Regions from separate parts of the Desulfitobacterium sp. PCE1 genome, predicted to be linked through region 1. Evidence: riboswitches for the same ligand, from Rfam matches in the RefSeq annotation. Region 1 holds a riboswitch; each other region holds the start of a gene.

Evidence for each region. Region 1 has a riboswitch for cyclic di-AMP ahead of DESPCE1_RS0112485 (C40 family peptidase). Riboswitches for the same ligand answer to the same signal wherever they lie in the genome.
Region 2: it holds a riboswitch for cyclic di-AMP, as region 1 does, so the genes downstream of both, eam (glutamate 2,3-aminomutase) here and DESPCE1_RS0112485 (C40 family peptidase) in region 1, are expected to answer to the same signal.
Region 3: it holds a riboswitch for cyclic di-AMP, as region 1 does, so the genes downstream of both, DESPCE1_RS0110300 (NlpC/P60 family protein) here and DESPCE1_RS0112485 (C40 family peptidase) in region 1, are expected to answer to the same signal.

What each region holds. Positions count from the first base shown of each region.
Region 1 covers NZ_KB913023.1:2,505,549-2,510,816, forward strand. Annotated here, with positions in the region: gene uvrC (excinuclease ABC subunit UvrC) at 1-1,127, shown strand, start outside; gene DESPCE1_RS23330 (hypothetical protein) at 1,117-1,272, shown strand; gene DESPCE1_RS0112485 (C40 family peptidase) at 1,408-2,199, opposite strand; cyclic di-AMP (ydaO/yuaA leader) riboswitch at 2,203-2,339, opposite strand; gene DESPCE1_RS0112490 (hypothetical protein) at 3,292-3,534, opposite strand; gene DESPCE1_RS0112495 (HD domain-containing protein) at 3,583-4,182, opposite strand; gene DESPCE1_RS0112500 (GNAT family N-acetyltransferase) at 4,188-4,796, opposite strand; gene DESPCE1_RS0112505 (sigma 54-interacting transcriptional regulator) at 4,823-5,268, opposite strand, start outside.
Region 2 covers NZ_KB913023.1:1,185,430-1,190,697, forward strand. Annotated here, with positions in the region: gene DESPCE1_RS0105845 (TIGR01212 family radical SAM protein) at 33-1,001, shown strand; gene DESPCE1_RS0105850 (hypothetical protein) at 1,076-1,267, opposite strand; gene eam (glutamate 2,3-aminomutase) at 1,337-2,578, opposite strand; cyclic di-AMP (ydaO/yuaA leader) riboswitch at 2,687-2,813, opposite strand; gene DESPCE1_RS0105860 (TrkA C-terminal domain-containing protein) at 2,989-3,594, shown strand; gene DESPCE1_RS0105865 (histidine kinase) at 3,662-4,933, shown strand; gene DESPCE1_RS0105870 (holo-ACP synthase) at 4,930-5,268, shown strand, end outside.
Region 3 covers NZ_KB913023.1:2,073,373-2,078,640, forward strand. Annotated here, with positions in the region: gene DESPCE1_RS0110290 (APC family permease) at 1-1,305, shown strand, start outside; gene DESPCE1_RS0110300 (NlpC/P60 family protein) at 1,548-2,978, opposite strand; cyclic di-AMP (ydaO/yuaA leader) riboswitch at 2,981-3,116, opposite strand; gene DESPCE1_RS0110305 (nuclease-related domain-containing protein) at 3,308-4,264, shown strand; gene DESPCE1_RS0110310 (secondary thiamine-phosphate synthase enzyme YjbQ) at 4,215-4,613, shown strand; gene DESPCE1_RS0110315 (DMT family transporter) at 4,674-5,268, shown strand, end outside.

The DNA.
Region 1 (5,268 bases):
CAAAAGAATACCGCGACCTTATCGAGGATCTCAAAAAAGTAGGCGAGAAACAAAACATCACCTTAAACGACTTTGTGGATCGGGATGTGGTAGGGTATGCTTATACCCGAGATCAACTCTGTATTCAGATCTTTTATTTGCGCCAGGGAAAACTTCTGTCTCGTGACAATTTCATTTTCCCTTATTACGAAGAACCGGAAGAAGCTTTTGTCTCCTTTCTGGCTCAGTTCTACACAGAAAGTTCTGCTCTCCCTCAAGAAATTCTCCTCCCTCCTCTGGATATTAGTGTATTAGCAAAGCTTTTTCCGATGATCGTGCCGCAAAAAGGACAAAAGCGAGATCTGGTGCAAATGGCTATGGAAAATGCTCAAACCACCTTACATGAGCAGATTTCCATCGAAATACGAAACTTGACCGAATGCACACAAGCTTTGGAGGAAATCGGCAATGCCTTAGGCATTCCTTCCCTCCGCACCATCGAGTCCTTTGATATTTCCAATATCGCCGGCACCCATAGTGTGGCCGGAATGATTCAGTTTCTTGATGGCAAACCCAACCGCAGTCAATATCGCAAATTTAAGATTCAACCCATGCCCAATATAGATGATACCGCATCCATGCACCAAGTGATTGAGCGCCGCTATGCCCGTCTTCAGCAGGAGTGCCTTCCTCTTCCTGATCTTATCCTGGTGGATGGGGGCAAGGGACAGATTAATGCAGCCCTGGATGCTCTCCGCAACTTAAAGGCCGCGATTCCTGTTGCCGGCATGGTCAAAAACGACAAGCATCAAACTTCGGCTTTAATCGACTCCGCTGGCCGAATCCATTCCTTGGATCGCCGTTCAGCCGGTTTTCGTTTGATGGAACGGATTCAAAATGAAGTCCATCGATTCGCTATTACTTTCCATCGGCAACAACGGGCTAAAAGCATGACCCTTTCCGAGTTGGATGGAATACCGGGTGTCGGTCCCAAGAGAAGGCAACAGCTCTTGAGATATTTTAAATCCATGGATACTATCCGCCTAGCCACTGTGGAGGAACTTCAAAAATCCGGTCTTCCTTCCCCGGCAGCTCTCGCGGTATATGAACATTTCAACCCTCATAAGGAGGAAAACCATGATTCTTAATTACCGTGTCGAACTATGCCGTCAATGCTATTATAAGCGGACGAAACAATGCGGAAAGACCGACCTCTATATCCATAATCGGACACCGGCGGAACCGGGAGGGGAATGCAAGAGTTATAGACTGGTGCCTTGGCTACCTTATTAAAGCTAAATTACCAATCGGTTGGTAATTTAGTTCAGATCCGAAAAGATGGTCCTTAGAGTAAAAAGAAGTATCGCAAACTACTTTAAAGAAAGCAGTTATGCGATACTTCTTTTGTCCCTATAACAAGACCATGAATTAAAAAACTCTCCTGGCTCCAAGGTAACGACCGGCGTAATAACTATCCGATAAGCCTGTGGTCTTAATGCCGGTGCTGGAGGCATGGATAAAGCTTCCACCACCTATGTAGATTCCCACATGAGATGCCCCGCTATCATAGGTAGAGAAGAATACCAAATCCCCAATCTGAAGCTCATCTTTCTTGACGGCTGTTCCAATTTCATATTGTGAATATGAGGTTCGTGGCAAGTCGATCTCCGACCCCTCAAAGACGTATTGGGTAAAGCCGGAACAATCAAAACCATTTGGAGTAGTTCCTCCAAACACATAGGGGATACCGATAAGTCTTTGGGCATTGCTGACAATCTCCTCAGCTTTGGAACTGCCGCCACGAGAGATTTCCTGGGAGGGAGCCGCTGCGGCCTGTTTCGAGACCTGATCTCTTAAGGCCGTTATCGTCATTTCCTCAGGTGTCGTGACGGTATCTTCACTCTCCGCCTTTGAAAATTGCAGTGATTCCTTTTGGTTATCTGTATCGGCTACTATAGGCTCTGAAGAAAAAGCTAAGGTCGCTGCTAGCCTAGGCTGCAGGATCATATCCTCTTTCTCTACTTGGATGATATCGGATAGTAATGTACTGGAGACCATTTGTGCCTTAAACGATGAAGCATTCCTTAAGAGAATAGATTCTGAACCTGTAACAAGCTCAGCAGCATTTCCCGGCACATAGGTTCCCGGGAGGCTGCTAACCAATAAGGTGCCGGACAACACCACACTGGCAATCCACCCCCTCTTAGAGGAAGAGTCCATGAATTTTCCACCTTTCGTCGCTTACGAGGTTAGTTGACGGATTCGGGCAACAAGGTGTAAGCCCTACGCATGACTGCGATTCACCCCAAAAGATAGTCCCCCGCTCTAAACATATGGTTTAGATTCAGCCCACATTTCTTATGTAGTATTCGCCGAAAATTTCCTTATTCCTCCACGTAAATAATGGCAAAAGCCTATAATCTTGGAAACTGATGTTATTTATATCTATTCAACAGCTTTTTTTCTGTGCACATGAAGTATACTATACAAAAAACACCTCTCTTACGAGAGGTGTTGCCCTTTGAGCCTTAGGACACCAACGAATAAATATTGCGCCATAGGTCAAGTAGGTTTTCCCACTGAGCTCCTTCAGTTTCCTGTTAGGCGGTTTCCCTTTTCCCTCAGTCTAGAATGTTGCCAGCTCCAGCACTTGATCGCCACTAAGAACGCACTTTAATCCTCGTTAGTTTTCGCTCTAGAAGTTTTCCTTAACGCTCCGTGACAGTCTAGCCTCTTTTGCAGAAAAGAATTTCAGGCAACTTAAGTCCATCGGCCAATAGACAGAAGTTCCTTCAGCCCTCCCAACTTCTCCACCTCAAGGCAGGCTACACTGCACTAAGTTCCTTCCTAATGCAGGTTCATACCCTAAGCCATAACCAGAAAACAGCCACGAACTTAGGCCTCCACGGAAGAGGGTATCGCCCGCATGCCATTGCAGATCCCCCTCATCCTTAACTCCCAGCAGCAACCCTCGACTGGGCGTCGAAAGCCACCACCAGGAACTTCATCGGTATGCCCTTAGCGGATTCTTAGGCCCGCCTTCGACTGTCATTTTACGCACTAGAATTGCGCACCATAGCTCAAAGAAGATTACATCGATTATTGTACACCGAAATGAACAATTTTTAAAACAACCTTTGCCTATTCATATTCACGATTCTCTTTGATAATGAATGAAAAGAAGGAGCAAACTCAAAAAAAGAGAGCTTTGCGCTCTCTTTTGCCTTATTAAAACAATTTAACAAAATCAAAATCATTTTATCGTTAAATTTTCAAATAAAATGATGTTTTAATATATTTTTCCTGCCGGATTTAAACCGATTTCGCTTGAGATCCAGGTTTTCCGTCAGAAAAAAACTTCCGCAGCAACACTTCGATACTGCCGGGCAAATCCTGTGCAGCTTGTTTAATCTGAACAGACCGCCATTCAATTTCCTCTAATAAGAGTTGGGTTCGTGGCGAGGAAATATAGGCTTGGGGCTGTTCCGGAGTAAATAAGCCTTTAGCAACCAAAAGGACAATGAGAATGACTAAAATACGTTTCAACCAACGCAATGGATATACCGTCCTTTCCCAAGAAGATATATCCATAGTTTAACCAGCTTAGTCCTTTTTAAGTCTCATTTTTTCTAATTCGGACCAAAAATTCTCGGAATACAAAAAGAGGGGCTCGAAAAGTACCCGGGCTGTCTCGGTATAGAGATGCTTATGATAGTGACTAATTCTTTCACGGTAAAAGGATTCACAGGAATCCGGCCCAAAAAAGGGTTTTCCTTCTTTTCCTGCCCACGCAAAAAGCCTTGCTATACCTATAGGGCCTACAAAGTCCAATTTATCGGCATCATAAAGAATCTTCGCTTCCAAAGTTTCCGGTTCATAACCTTCCCGTGAGTGGGAAAGAACGGCTGTTTTAACGGCTTCGATAATGTTTTCAGGGTAACCGCATTTTTGAAGTATTCCACCTGCCAAAGCCGATCCGCTTTCAGCATGAGTTCTCGATAAAGTTCCGGAGCGGCCGATATCATGAAGAATAGCTGCCAGCTCCACAATCACTAGATCAGCACTCTCCTGTATTCCAATCTTCTTTCCCCATTCTCTGACCCGAAGGGCATGTTCCAGATCATGGGCTTGGTCTTTACGCCCGTAAATCCCCTGCACAGCGTTAATTACCGGGCTTAAAGGGTCTTGATTCATCTCCAGCAAGGCAATCACCCCCGATCAGAATTCAAGAACAAAATTCTTTCAAAATGCTCGATACTCTTTTGAGAAAGGTTTTTTCCATAGCGTGCCGTAAGCATATTGGCCGGATGGGAGCATATCTCGTCGTCATCTGTCTCCCTTATGAGCAGACCTGCGCTTGACATAAGACGATCCATCACCTCACGGTACTCCCAAACCCGAAGTCCTGTCCTTTCCAGGTCCCAGTGCCAATAATATTCTGTGGCTATGACGAGATGATTCTCCATGGTGGGATCTAAAAAAGCTACTTCAAGCAGTTTTTTTCCCACTCCAAGACCCCGAACTTTTGGGGAAACCTCAATGGCTCCTAATTCCAAGAGTTCTGGAGGGCCCTCAGCCCATCGTTCAAAAGCATCCGGAGGATGAAAGGTCACGTAGCCCACGACATCGGTCCCGATCCGTGCAATAACAATTCGGCCATTAGGAATTTGACTGATTTCTATCAAGGCCTCTTTTTGGCGCTTCGGAGGGCGGAATGCCCGCAAATCATCGTCTAAAGTCAGTTGGCTTAAGCTCTCCGCCGTAACCGGCCCTTCAACAATAAGCTCCCCTTTATGGGTCGGAAAGGTCTGTTTCACCCTATATCCTCCTTACGGAACTTTGGTTATGGATTAAGATTATAACGCTTAAGCTTATTGTACAGTGTTGCTAAGGAAATGTTAAGGGCTCTTGCCGCTCTTTTCTTTCCTTCCAGTGTAAATCCATAGCGCTCCAAAGCACTTCGTAAAAGAATTTCCTCCATTCGCTCTAAAGGCATCACTCCATGGCCAAACCCATCTTCTTTAGATATCCCCAAATTGTCGCTAAGATGACGCTGAGAGATATGGGATTCGTTAGCTACATGCATGGCTCTGTTGATAATTTGTTTTAATTCTTCTACATTGCCCGGCCAGCGATAGGATAAGAGAACTTCCTCGGCCTGCGGTGTTAGCCCTTGAATAGACTTTCTCAATTCCAAATTAAATACCCTGATATAATGATGGACTAAGGGAAGTATATCCTCTTTTCTTAGACGTAGGGGTGGAATAGAAATCTCCCACTGACTGACAT
Region 2 (5,268 bases), 1.3 Mb from region 1:
GGTCGACTAAGGAAATAGGAGGCAATACCAAGTTGAATCGCGGTAGGGAAGAAAAACTAAATTTTAATTGGCAAAATGGAGATAAACGTTATTACACTTTAAATCAACATTTGCGCGATGTTTTCGGAGATAAGGTGTTTAAAGTATCCCTTGATGCGGGGTTTACATGTCCCAATCGGGATGGACGAGTAGGGCGAGGAGGCTGTATTTATTGCAGTGCGAGAGGTTCAGGAGACTTTGCCGGTCAGGCAGAGAAATCTATTCATGAGCAATTCTGTGAAATTAAGCAAGTCATGAGCCGAAAATGGTCCGGAGCCAAATATCTAGCCTATTTCCAAGCTTATACCAATACCTATGCTCCCCTGAAGCGTTTGCAGGAAGTCTATGAGCAAGCCTTGGCGGAGGAGGGAGTGGTAGGCCTGTCCATTGCCACTCGTCCGGATTGTCTACCGGCCGAGGTGCTGGACTATCTAGAAGAGCTCAATCAACGAACGTATCTCTGGGTGGAGTTAGGCCTGCAAAGCATTCATGACCGGACCATGGAATGGGTGGGGAGAGGACACACTTTTGAGGATTTTCTTCAAGGCTTAGATAAGCTCCGCCAAAGAAAGATAAGAGTCTGTGCTCATTTGATTTATGGGCTGCCGGGGGAAACCCTTGAGGATATGCTTAGCTCAGCTCAAACCTTAGCCAAACTCGATGTGCAGGGACTTAAACTGCATCTTTTGCATGTGTTAAGGGGGACACCCCTGGCTAAAATTTATGAGGAGAACCCTTTTCCTTTGCTTTCACAGGATGAGTATGTCCATCTAATTTGCGATACTCTGGAAAGATTGCCCGCTCAGATGGTCATTCACCGCTTGACCGGGGATGCTCCCCGAAAGGATTTGATAGCACCCCTTTGGAGTCTTAAAAAATGGGAAATTCTTAATGCTATCGACCAGGAACTGGAGAGTAGGGGAACATGGCAAGGGAAAAAGAGAGATAATAAAAACGGCTAACACCATTTCAATAATAAAGAGGAGCTAGCCGTAAATATAGTTTAGGGAGAAACTTTTGACTTTGGATGAGTGTATTAACCTTTCTCGAATGATCTGGAATGACTCGCTACGCATTGATAGTACCGGTTCAGATTGGACGCATTTTTATTCTGTTGAGGAGGAGTTTTAAGGGTAGGAGCTAAGGAGAGATAGCGTTTAAGGCTGTTGGTGTGAGTCTGGAGGATGGCCTGATAGACTGGGTCAGAGGTTAGTTTTTGTGATTTCATACCGATTCCTCCCTATATAATTTATTGGGGTTTATCATTCACTCAGAGTGAAACGACCTCATAAGATAGTTAATGATTAGGATAATGCACAACCTTACCTTCCCAGGTTCTTATTACCGCTTCATCATCGTTAAGGGAAATAAGGTACTGTGGTAGGATGGGGGTTTTGCCACCGCCTCCCGGGGCATTAATAATATAAGTTGGAATGGCCAAACCGGAGGTGTAGCCGCGTAAGTTTTCCATTATCTTTAACCCGTCTTGAATACGGGGAATAAAGTGGCTCGTGCCCTTAACATTTTTGGCATGGAAGATGTAGTAGGGACGAACGCGAATTTTCAGTAGCTCTTGGTTAAGGCGCTTCATAATCTCCGGTCGGTCATTGATTCCTTTGAGAAGAACTGCTTGGTTACCCAAGATAACTCCCGCTTTAATCAAGCGATCGGCAGCTTTCTTGGTCTCCTCGGTCACCTCTTTGGGATGATTGAATTGAGTATTGATATAAAGGGGTGGGTATTTTTCAAGAACAGCACAGAGCTCATCAGTAATGCGCATGGGCAGAGTGACAGGGACCCGGGTGCCAATGCGTTTGATTTCCACATGTTTAATTTCGTGCAATTCTCCTAATAGCCAATCCAGCATTTGATCACTGAGGAGGAGTGCATCGCCACCGGTGACCAGCACGTCCCGGATCTCTGGATTGGAGCGTACATAATCTAAAGCCGCCTCCAGATTAGCACGGGTTTCATGGAGGTCAATTTCCCCGATATTCCGCCGGCGTTGGCAGTGCCTGCAATACATAGCACACAGATTGGTTACATTAATTATGAGACGATCTGGGTAACGACGAGTGATACTCGGAGCAGGGGATGTATACTCTTCTCCCATAGGATCGACTTCCCCGGAATCATCGAGGATCTCTTCCATAGAGGGGAGACTTTGTAGACGGATGGGATCCCGAGGATCATCTTTATCGATAAGGCTTAAATAATAGGGTGAAACTGCCCAGCGATAGATTTTACCCACCTCGTCGATTTCATGTCTTTGCTTCGGGGTCAGGGGAAGCAGGGTACTCAAGTTCTCAGCATCCTGAATACGGTTCTTAAGCTGCCACTTCCAATCCTGCCAATGCTCCAGGCCGGCATCTAACTGATCCAGTATAAAGTCTCGGTTTTCATTATATTCTTCGCTTAAAGCGAGACCGCAGGGAATCGTTTCCTTGCACTTGTTGTAAGATTGAGCCTTTTGTTTTAATTCCAAAGCCCTTGCTTGTGAAGCCTGTCTTGGGTTAGGGGGGAGAAATTCTACTGCCATAATGATTGCCCTCCTCTATTTGCGAATATAAAAGAATAAGTCCTTAGAACAAAAAAAAACCGTCACGGTTCCCAAGAAAAGCTTACTACATAAGCAGGTGTTTACGCCCATATGTGTCTCAATGCTTACGAGGTTAGCTGACGGGTTCGAGCTGAAACATGCTCTACGTTTGAAACGATTCACCCCTAAATTGGTTCCCCCGTTTTCCTCTTGGGAAATTAAGCCCATATAAAGTTGCATAACTAACAACTTAATAGTATCATGTGGGTTGGTAGTAGTCAATTGTATTTTTTGTACACAATTTTTCCACCATATGTTTATGTTATCTAGAGTTAATTTGTAAGGAATTATAGTTTATTATTTCATGTAGTTAAAAAAATTATTATAAATAGATCAAGGAGAGGAACCCGATGGAATATAATGCACGTTATCAAGAAATTGCGATAGATATTGCTCATTCTATCGTTATGGGAGAGTACCGCGAAGGGGAAAAAATACATGGACGCTCGACTTTAGCGGGTCGTTATAATGTATCTCCGGAGACCATCCGGCGCTCTATTGCTATCCTCCAAACCATGGGTGTAGTCATGGTAAGTCAAGGGGTAGGGATTACGGTGATCTCCAAAAGCATGGCGGAAAAGTTTATGAGAGGTTTTGATCAGAAAGCAGAGATTCAGGTCTATTTTGATGAGTTGAAGAAATTAATGGAGCAGAGGCGTGAGATTGATCAAAAAATTGACGCACATCTCACAAAAATTGTAAACTATACGGATCGCTTGGCAAGCCGCTGGATGGATGTAGCCGAAATTGAAATCGCCAAAGGTTCCGGTGCCAAAGGGAAAACCTTAAGCGATTTAAAATTGAGGGAAAAAACCGGTTTGACGGTCGTGGCTGTAGTTAGAGAGGGTATTGAACAATTTTCTCCAGGGGCTGAGTTTGTTCTGGACGATGGAGATATCCTGCTGGTGGTAGGATCTGAACAAGGTAAAGAAAAACTTCAGGAAATCCTTCGCTAGAATACAGGAAGTGACCGTCCATCTGTCGAAACACTCTATGAATTCTAGAGGACATGAGGGATGATAGATGATCTTTCAAAGCTTAGTTATACTTGGCGTGGAATTAATGCTGGTCTTAGTAACAAGCCAGATGAAGCTGTTAATTCCATTTTTAATAGGCAACACACTTTTTCTTTTGTATCATCTAAATCTTGAATATAAAAAAGCTGCGCGGCAAGCTACAGAGCGGAATGCGGAACTCAGCTTCAAAATAGCTAACCAGACTCTTCCTTATTTACGCCGAGGGCTTAATGAGCAAAATGCAGAATACATCGCCAAAATCATTCAAGAGATCGGGCAGGTCGCAGCTGTTTCGATCACGGACCGTGAAAAGCAACTAGCCTATTTAGGTGTGGGATGTGATCAGCATCATCCGGGAGATAAAATTCTTACCCGGGCGACACGAGATGTGATCCAATCCGGAGTTTATAAGATAGTACGAACTCAAAAAGAACTGAACTGCCCTAGACAGAACATCTGTGATTGTCCACTAGCGGCGGCTGTCATCGTACCTCTGAAGTGTCAGGGTGAAGTGGTGGGAACCATGAAACTGTATGAGACAAAGGATGGACAGCTTTCATCGGATCTTATTCGCTTAGCTATTGGGATGGCAGAGCTTCTGGGGATTCAAATCGAACTAGCAGAGCTTGACCACCAAGCAAAACTGGCTGCGGAAGCACAGTTGAATGCATTGCAGGCCCAAATCAATCCCCATTTCTTTTTCAACGTACTCAATACCATAATTGCCACCAGCCGTACCAGCCCTAATCGTTCGCGACGGTTGTTGATTCATCTTGCGGAATTTTTCCGTAAGGCCCTCAAATCCCACGGCAGCTTGATCACTCTGCGGGAGGAAATGAGTTTTGTAAAAACCTATTTAATTCTCGAGAAAGCTCGCTTTGGGCGTAAGCTCCATTTTAAAGGAGAGATTCCCGAAGAGCTCATGAATGCATTGGTCCCACGCTTAAGCATTCAACCCCTTGTGGAAAACGCTGTCAAACATGGGATTACGGAGAAAATCGGCAATGGAGTCGTTTCCGTGAAAGTGGAGCAAATAGGTCAGGAACTTTATATTATTGTGGCAGATGATGGAGTGGGAATACAGCCGGAACGTTTGCAAGAAGTGCTAAAGCCCGGTGTCGGCTCAGGTAATGGAGTGGGTATGGCTAATGTCCATGAACGTTTAATTGGACATTACGGTGAAGAATATGGCTTACAAATTCGGAGTCAACCTAATATAGGGACGACGGTGACCATGCATTTGCCCTTAACGACTATAGAAGATGGAGGTCTGCTATGATCCCGGGAGTCGATATCGTAGAAATTCAGCGCTTTGCTAAAGCCTGTGAGCGAACACCCAAACTTCGGGAGCGATTGTTTACATCTCGTGAGATTGAGAGTTTACAACATAAAGCGGCACCCAGTTGGGCAGCGCGTTTTGCGGGTAAAGAAGCAGTCCTTAAAGCTTTAGGAACAGGACTAAGAGGACTATCCTGGCATGATATTGAAATCCTTAGCAATGACTTGGGGGAACCTATCGTATTCCTTACGGAAAAAGCTGAGATAGTATTGCATACACGAGGAGGATCCCAGATCCGAATAAGCCTATCCCACGAGAAAGAGTACGCTGTAGGA
Region 3 (5,268 bases), 430 kb from region 1:
ATTGGAATTGTCATTGGAAGTGGCGTATTTTTTAAAGCAGAGAAAATCTTAGTAGCCACGGGAGGGGATCTGCCGCTAGGTATTTTAGCCTGGATTATCGGCGGAATTATCATGATTGTGTGTGCCTATGTGTTTGCCACTATGGCTACACGTTATGAAAAGGTCAATGGGGTCGTAGACTACGCGGAAGCCGCCATGGGCAGGGGATATGCCTATAGTGTGGGCTGGTTTATGACCACTATCTATTATCCGGCAATTACCTCCGTATTAGCTTGGGTCTCAGCCCGATATACCTGCGTTCTTCTTGGGTGGGATATCGTAGGTGCGGAAGCGATGGCTATTTCAGGCTTTTACTTGGTGGGAAGCTATGCACTCAATGCTTTATCCCCGAAATTGGCGGGAAAATTCCAGGTTTCAACCACTGTCATTAAGCTTATTCCCTTGATTTTAATGGCGATTTTAGGGACTATTACCGGTTTAAGTAATGGGGTTTTGATTAAGAACTTCACAAGCGGTGTTATCGCAGATGTATCCACTGCCAATCCTATGTTCACCGCAGTAGTGGCCACCGCTTTTGCCTACGAAGGTTGGATCATCGCCACCAGCATTAACGCTGAATTAAGAGATGCAAAAAAGAATCTTCCTCGTGCCTTAACCTTTGGTACCATGTTTGTCGCTCTCATCTATATTTTATATTACACCGGACTAGCTGGTGCCGTGGAGAACAGCGTTATCATGCAAGGGGGAGAGACCGGAGCTAAGATTGCTTTCTCCACAGTCTTTTCCAATCTCGGCGGGTCCATACTCTTTGTTTTTGTTGTGATCTCCTGCTTGGGAACTCTTAATGGATTAATGCTCGGATGTACCCGGGGGTTCTACTCCTTAGCAGCCAGAGATCTTGGCCCTCACCCCGATGTCTATAAGAACATCGATGCCAACACCAATATGCCAACCAACTCCGCTATCTTAGGGCTTTTATTCTCCGGAGGGTGGCTGCTGTATTTCTTTGGTGCCAATCTGGTGCCTGTACCTTGGTTTGGCCCTTTTAGTTTTGACAGTTCGGAGCTCCCTATTGTCACACTATACGCTATGTATATTCCCATCTTCGCAATGATAATGATAAAAGAACAAACCTTAGGCGGGTTTAAACGGTTTGTTATGCCCATCCTGGCGATCTGCGCCTGCATCTTTATGGTGATTGCCGCTGTTTATGCCCATGGTTGGGCAGTTGCGTACTACCTGATCCTCTTTGCAGTGATTATGGCAGTAGGTGGGTTGTTCTATTCTACTAAAAAGGCTCATTAGAACCACTCTCTTGCAGAGAAAAAACACCTTCCCTATGTAAAATAGGAAGGTGTTTTTTTCTCTCAAAATCGCAAACATTGCGATTGGGAATAAGACCGGCACGAAGCAAAGCTACACCTTTCATCCTTTGCCGGTGCCGCCTGAGCAACACGGAAGTGTGATTAATTAAGCCAGGGGCTTGTCTTACATGACAGCCCCTGGTGATTAAAAAATTTAATGTATATACGGTTTTGTTATACAGTTTAGTATCGGCGTGCCCCAAGATAGCGGGGACCATAGAAGCTATCGCTTACTCCTGAAACCTTAACCCCACTGCCGGGATTGGAAGCATGAACAAACTTACCGTCACCGACGTAGATGCCTACATGAGATGCTCCGGCAGCATAGGTGCTGAAGAAGACTAAATCTCCCGCTTGTAGATTATCCTTACTCACGGCTGAACCTGAATTGAATTGATCGTAGGAAGTTCGCGGAAGGGAAATTCCGGAACCTGAATAGATGTACTTGGTAAAGCCGGAGCAGTCAAAACCACTGGTGGAAGTGCCTCCGAAAACATACTTGGTTCCTTGAAAACCGAGAGCGCGATCGACGATAGAAGAACCATCGGCGCTACCCCGCGAGGCGGTATAGGCTACATTGACGGTTTGTTTGTTAGGCCCTTTAGAGACTACTTCATCAACGGGTTTCTCAACAATCTTCTCATCAAGAACTTTTTTGGCTACCTCTACACCATTTCTTTGCTCGTAAGAATAGGTAACGATTTTTGAACCATTGCTGCCTTTTGTAATAACTTTAGTTTGGCCTGGATTGAGTTTATAATCGGTTTTGGTGACCACATCATAGGGAATGATTTCCTGACCGGAATATGTACCCTGGCTCACGACTGTCAGATAAGGTTCAACAGTAACAAGTTTAATCACTTCTCCCGGCTTGATCATGGTGTCTTCAGTTGCCCCGGGATTCCCGGCAAGAACTTCGGCGGTCAGCATATTGTTTTTGCGGGCAATCAACCACCAGGAGTCGTTTTCCTCTACAGTATACTCTTTTGTGGTGACCTGACCTTCGATGAGCTTTTCATAGGCTAACTCAAGGGAAGCCATTTGCTCGGGTTGGATAGAAACTTTTTCAATCTTTACTTCTTCTAAAAAGCTGACGGAAGTAATTTGGTTCTCATCGCTGGATTTGGAATAGTACTCTTCGTATTCTTTAAGCAATGTGTCTGCTTCTTCTTTACTGGGTAAATAGGCTATGGGTGTTTCATTAACATGAATTTTGTAGCCTTCCAGATAATAGCTCAAAGAGTTGGCTAAATTTTCTTCCTTGATCTCTGAGGCTTTATAGGCGGTATTTTTGATTCTGACATGTTCATAGTTGATCTGGTCCCGTGTCTTGGCAACGACACCATAGGGTTCCCCTTTTTCCTGGAGGAATGTATCCACAAGGGTTTGTCCGCTATGGGAATCTGCCACATAGCCCACTTGCTGGCCGTTGATCGTCACAGCAGCTGCGGTGGTCGTGGTTAGAAAATAGAATCCTAATCCACCGGTCAGGACAAGGGTTACAGTTAAAGAACCAAGAACACGAGGTGATTTCCAAGAAACGTTTTTTGCTATTCTTTGAACTTGATCGGATGCAGAGGCCTTGAATTGAGACAAGCTTTCCTTAAAATGCATGCTCAGACACCTTTCTTAGCCTACGGGGTTAGTTGACGGATTCGGGCGAAAGTGTAAGCCCTACGCACAGGTTGTGCGATTCACCCCAGAAATGTAGTCCCCCGTTCCAGGATACCCTAGATTAGGCTTTAATTATACAATGCACATATTTTATTCTGATTCGACATTAAGTTCTAAAGTTCCTTCATTAATACTTTATGAAATACGTGGAAATTCCATGACAAATCTTGGATGAAAGGGTTTAGCTGTTAGTTATTCATTCTGGAATATGGTAAAATAGTGGCATGCTCTAAGCCGATAGCAGAGGACTAATGACTAGGGGGATAGCCTTGTTCTTTTGGAAACGGGAAAAAGAAGTGAAAAAAATTACTCCTGAACTGAAAACTGCTCGGGAGACCTGGCAAGGGAAAAAGTATAAGACCAATTATTACTCTTATAACTCGGTAAGGAGAAGAGACTCCTTACGGAGCAAGAAGCAACGTAAACATGAGATCGGGGAATACAAGCTTGAAGTGGAGCTTACTCATTTGCCAAGATGCTTTCGTCGTCTGAGCAATCTCCTGTTAAAAACAAAGGGTGGCTTTCAGCAGATTGATCACCTTCTGATATCTCCTTATGGAATCTTTCTCTTGGAGGTCAATAATTTGTCGGGGCTGATTGTAGGGGAAGAAGAGGACCCCAAGTGGTATCAGTCGATTACCTGGAGGGTGAAACCTTTCCCTAATCCTATTCTGGGGAATCAGGTCCGGATTAAAGTGCTGCAAGAGTTGGCGGGGCTTGATGAAACAATCCCGGTCTTTTCTTATGTGACCTTTAACCGGCGTTGTAACCTGAAGGTTTTTTCAAGTGTGGTCTTTTATGATATTGATCTTCTGGCCTCAATCATTAAACTGACCCAGAATCAGCCTGTCGTACTCAGTGATGAGGAAATTCTGCAGATTATAGAGAGGATTGAAAGAATCAATGTGACGGAGCTGGGGATTCGCAATGAGTATGCTGCACGCCAGCGTAGAGAAAGAATGCAGCATAGACCGAAGTATGGGGATATTCGTTGCAGTATTTGCCAAAAGGCTGTAAACGAACGAATGGCCCGATATTGTCTGAATCGTCCTGAGAAATTTGCTTGGAAAATCTATTGCGAAAAACACCAAAAGGAAATGACCAGGGTAGTAAGACGGGAATACACTCAACGTGAAGAATTTGAGGAGATCGGAAATGGTAAGGGGAGAGAAAGACATGATACATACGTTAAGACTGGAGACCCAAAAAAGGAATCAATGGATTGATATTACTTTTTTAATAGAAGGATTTTTGCAGAATTCCCAGATTAAGGATGGCGCAGCGATTATCTATTGTCCTCATACTACGGCGGGAATCACGATTAATGAGAATGCGGATCCCGATGTTTCCCGGGATATTCTGAGGCGCCTGGATGAGATCTGCCCTTGGGATATAGCCCAGGATAAGCACGGGGAAGGGAATTCGGCAGCCCATTTGAAAGCCAGCCTGATGGGAAGCTCTCAGACTGTCATAATCAAAGAGGGAAGATTGCTTTTAGGCCGTTGGCAAGGGGTTTATTTTTGTGAATTCGATGGACCTCGCTCCAGAGAGTGTTTTGTAAAGATATTGGCTTAAAAAATAATTGTAGGGCAAAGGCAAGTACCCATTTTGGAAGTAAGTACTTGAAAGGGAAACATGAGTGAACTTATAGTTGAAAAGCACGAAGAAAAGACTCAAAATATCAGGACAAAAGCCGTCAGAGGGACGATATTTACCCTTATTGGCGGGATCAGTTGGGGATTTTCCGGTGCCTGCGGACAATACCTTTTTTCCGTGAAGGGGATCGACCCTCATTGGGTTACAGTGGTACGGATGTTTATAGCGGGGCTGATTTTATTTTCTTTGGTTTTATTTAAACATAGAAAGCAAATGATAGGTTTGTTCAGCAATACAAAGGATCGCTGGACACTTATCGCCTTTAGCTTATTTGGGCTTATCTCTTGTCAATACACCTATTTATTGGCCATATCGTATACCAATGCGGGAACAGCGACTGTGCTGCAGTATTTAGGGCCGTTATTAATTATGATTTTCGTTTGCGGAATAGATAAGCGCTTACCGACGAAGACAGAAGGCATTGCTATTGTTTTAGCTGTAACCGGTACCTTTTTATTGGCTACCCATGGGAATCTCAGCAACCTTGTCATATCTACCCAAGGGCTTTTCTGGGGACTGATGTCCGCTTTAGGATTGATGCTTTATACGATCATTCCGGGGAGGATTATTGGCA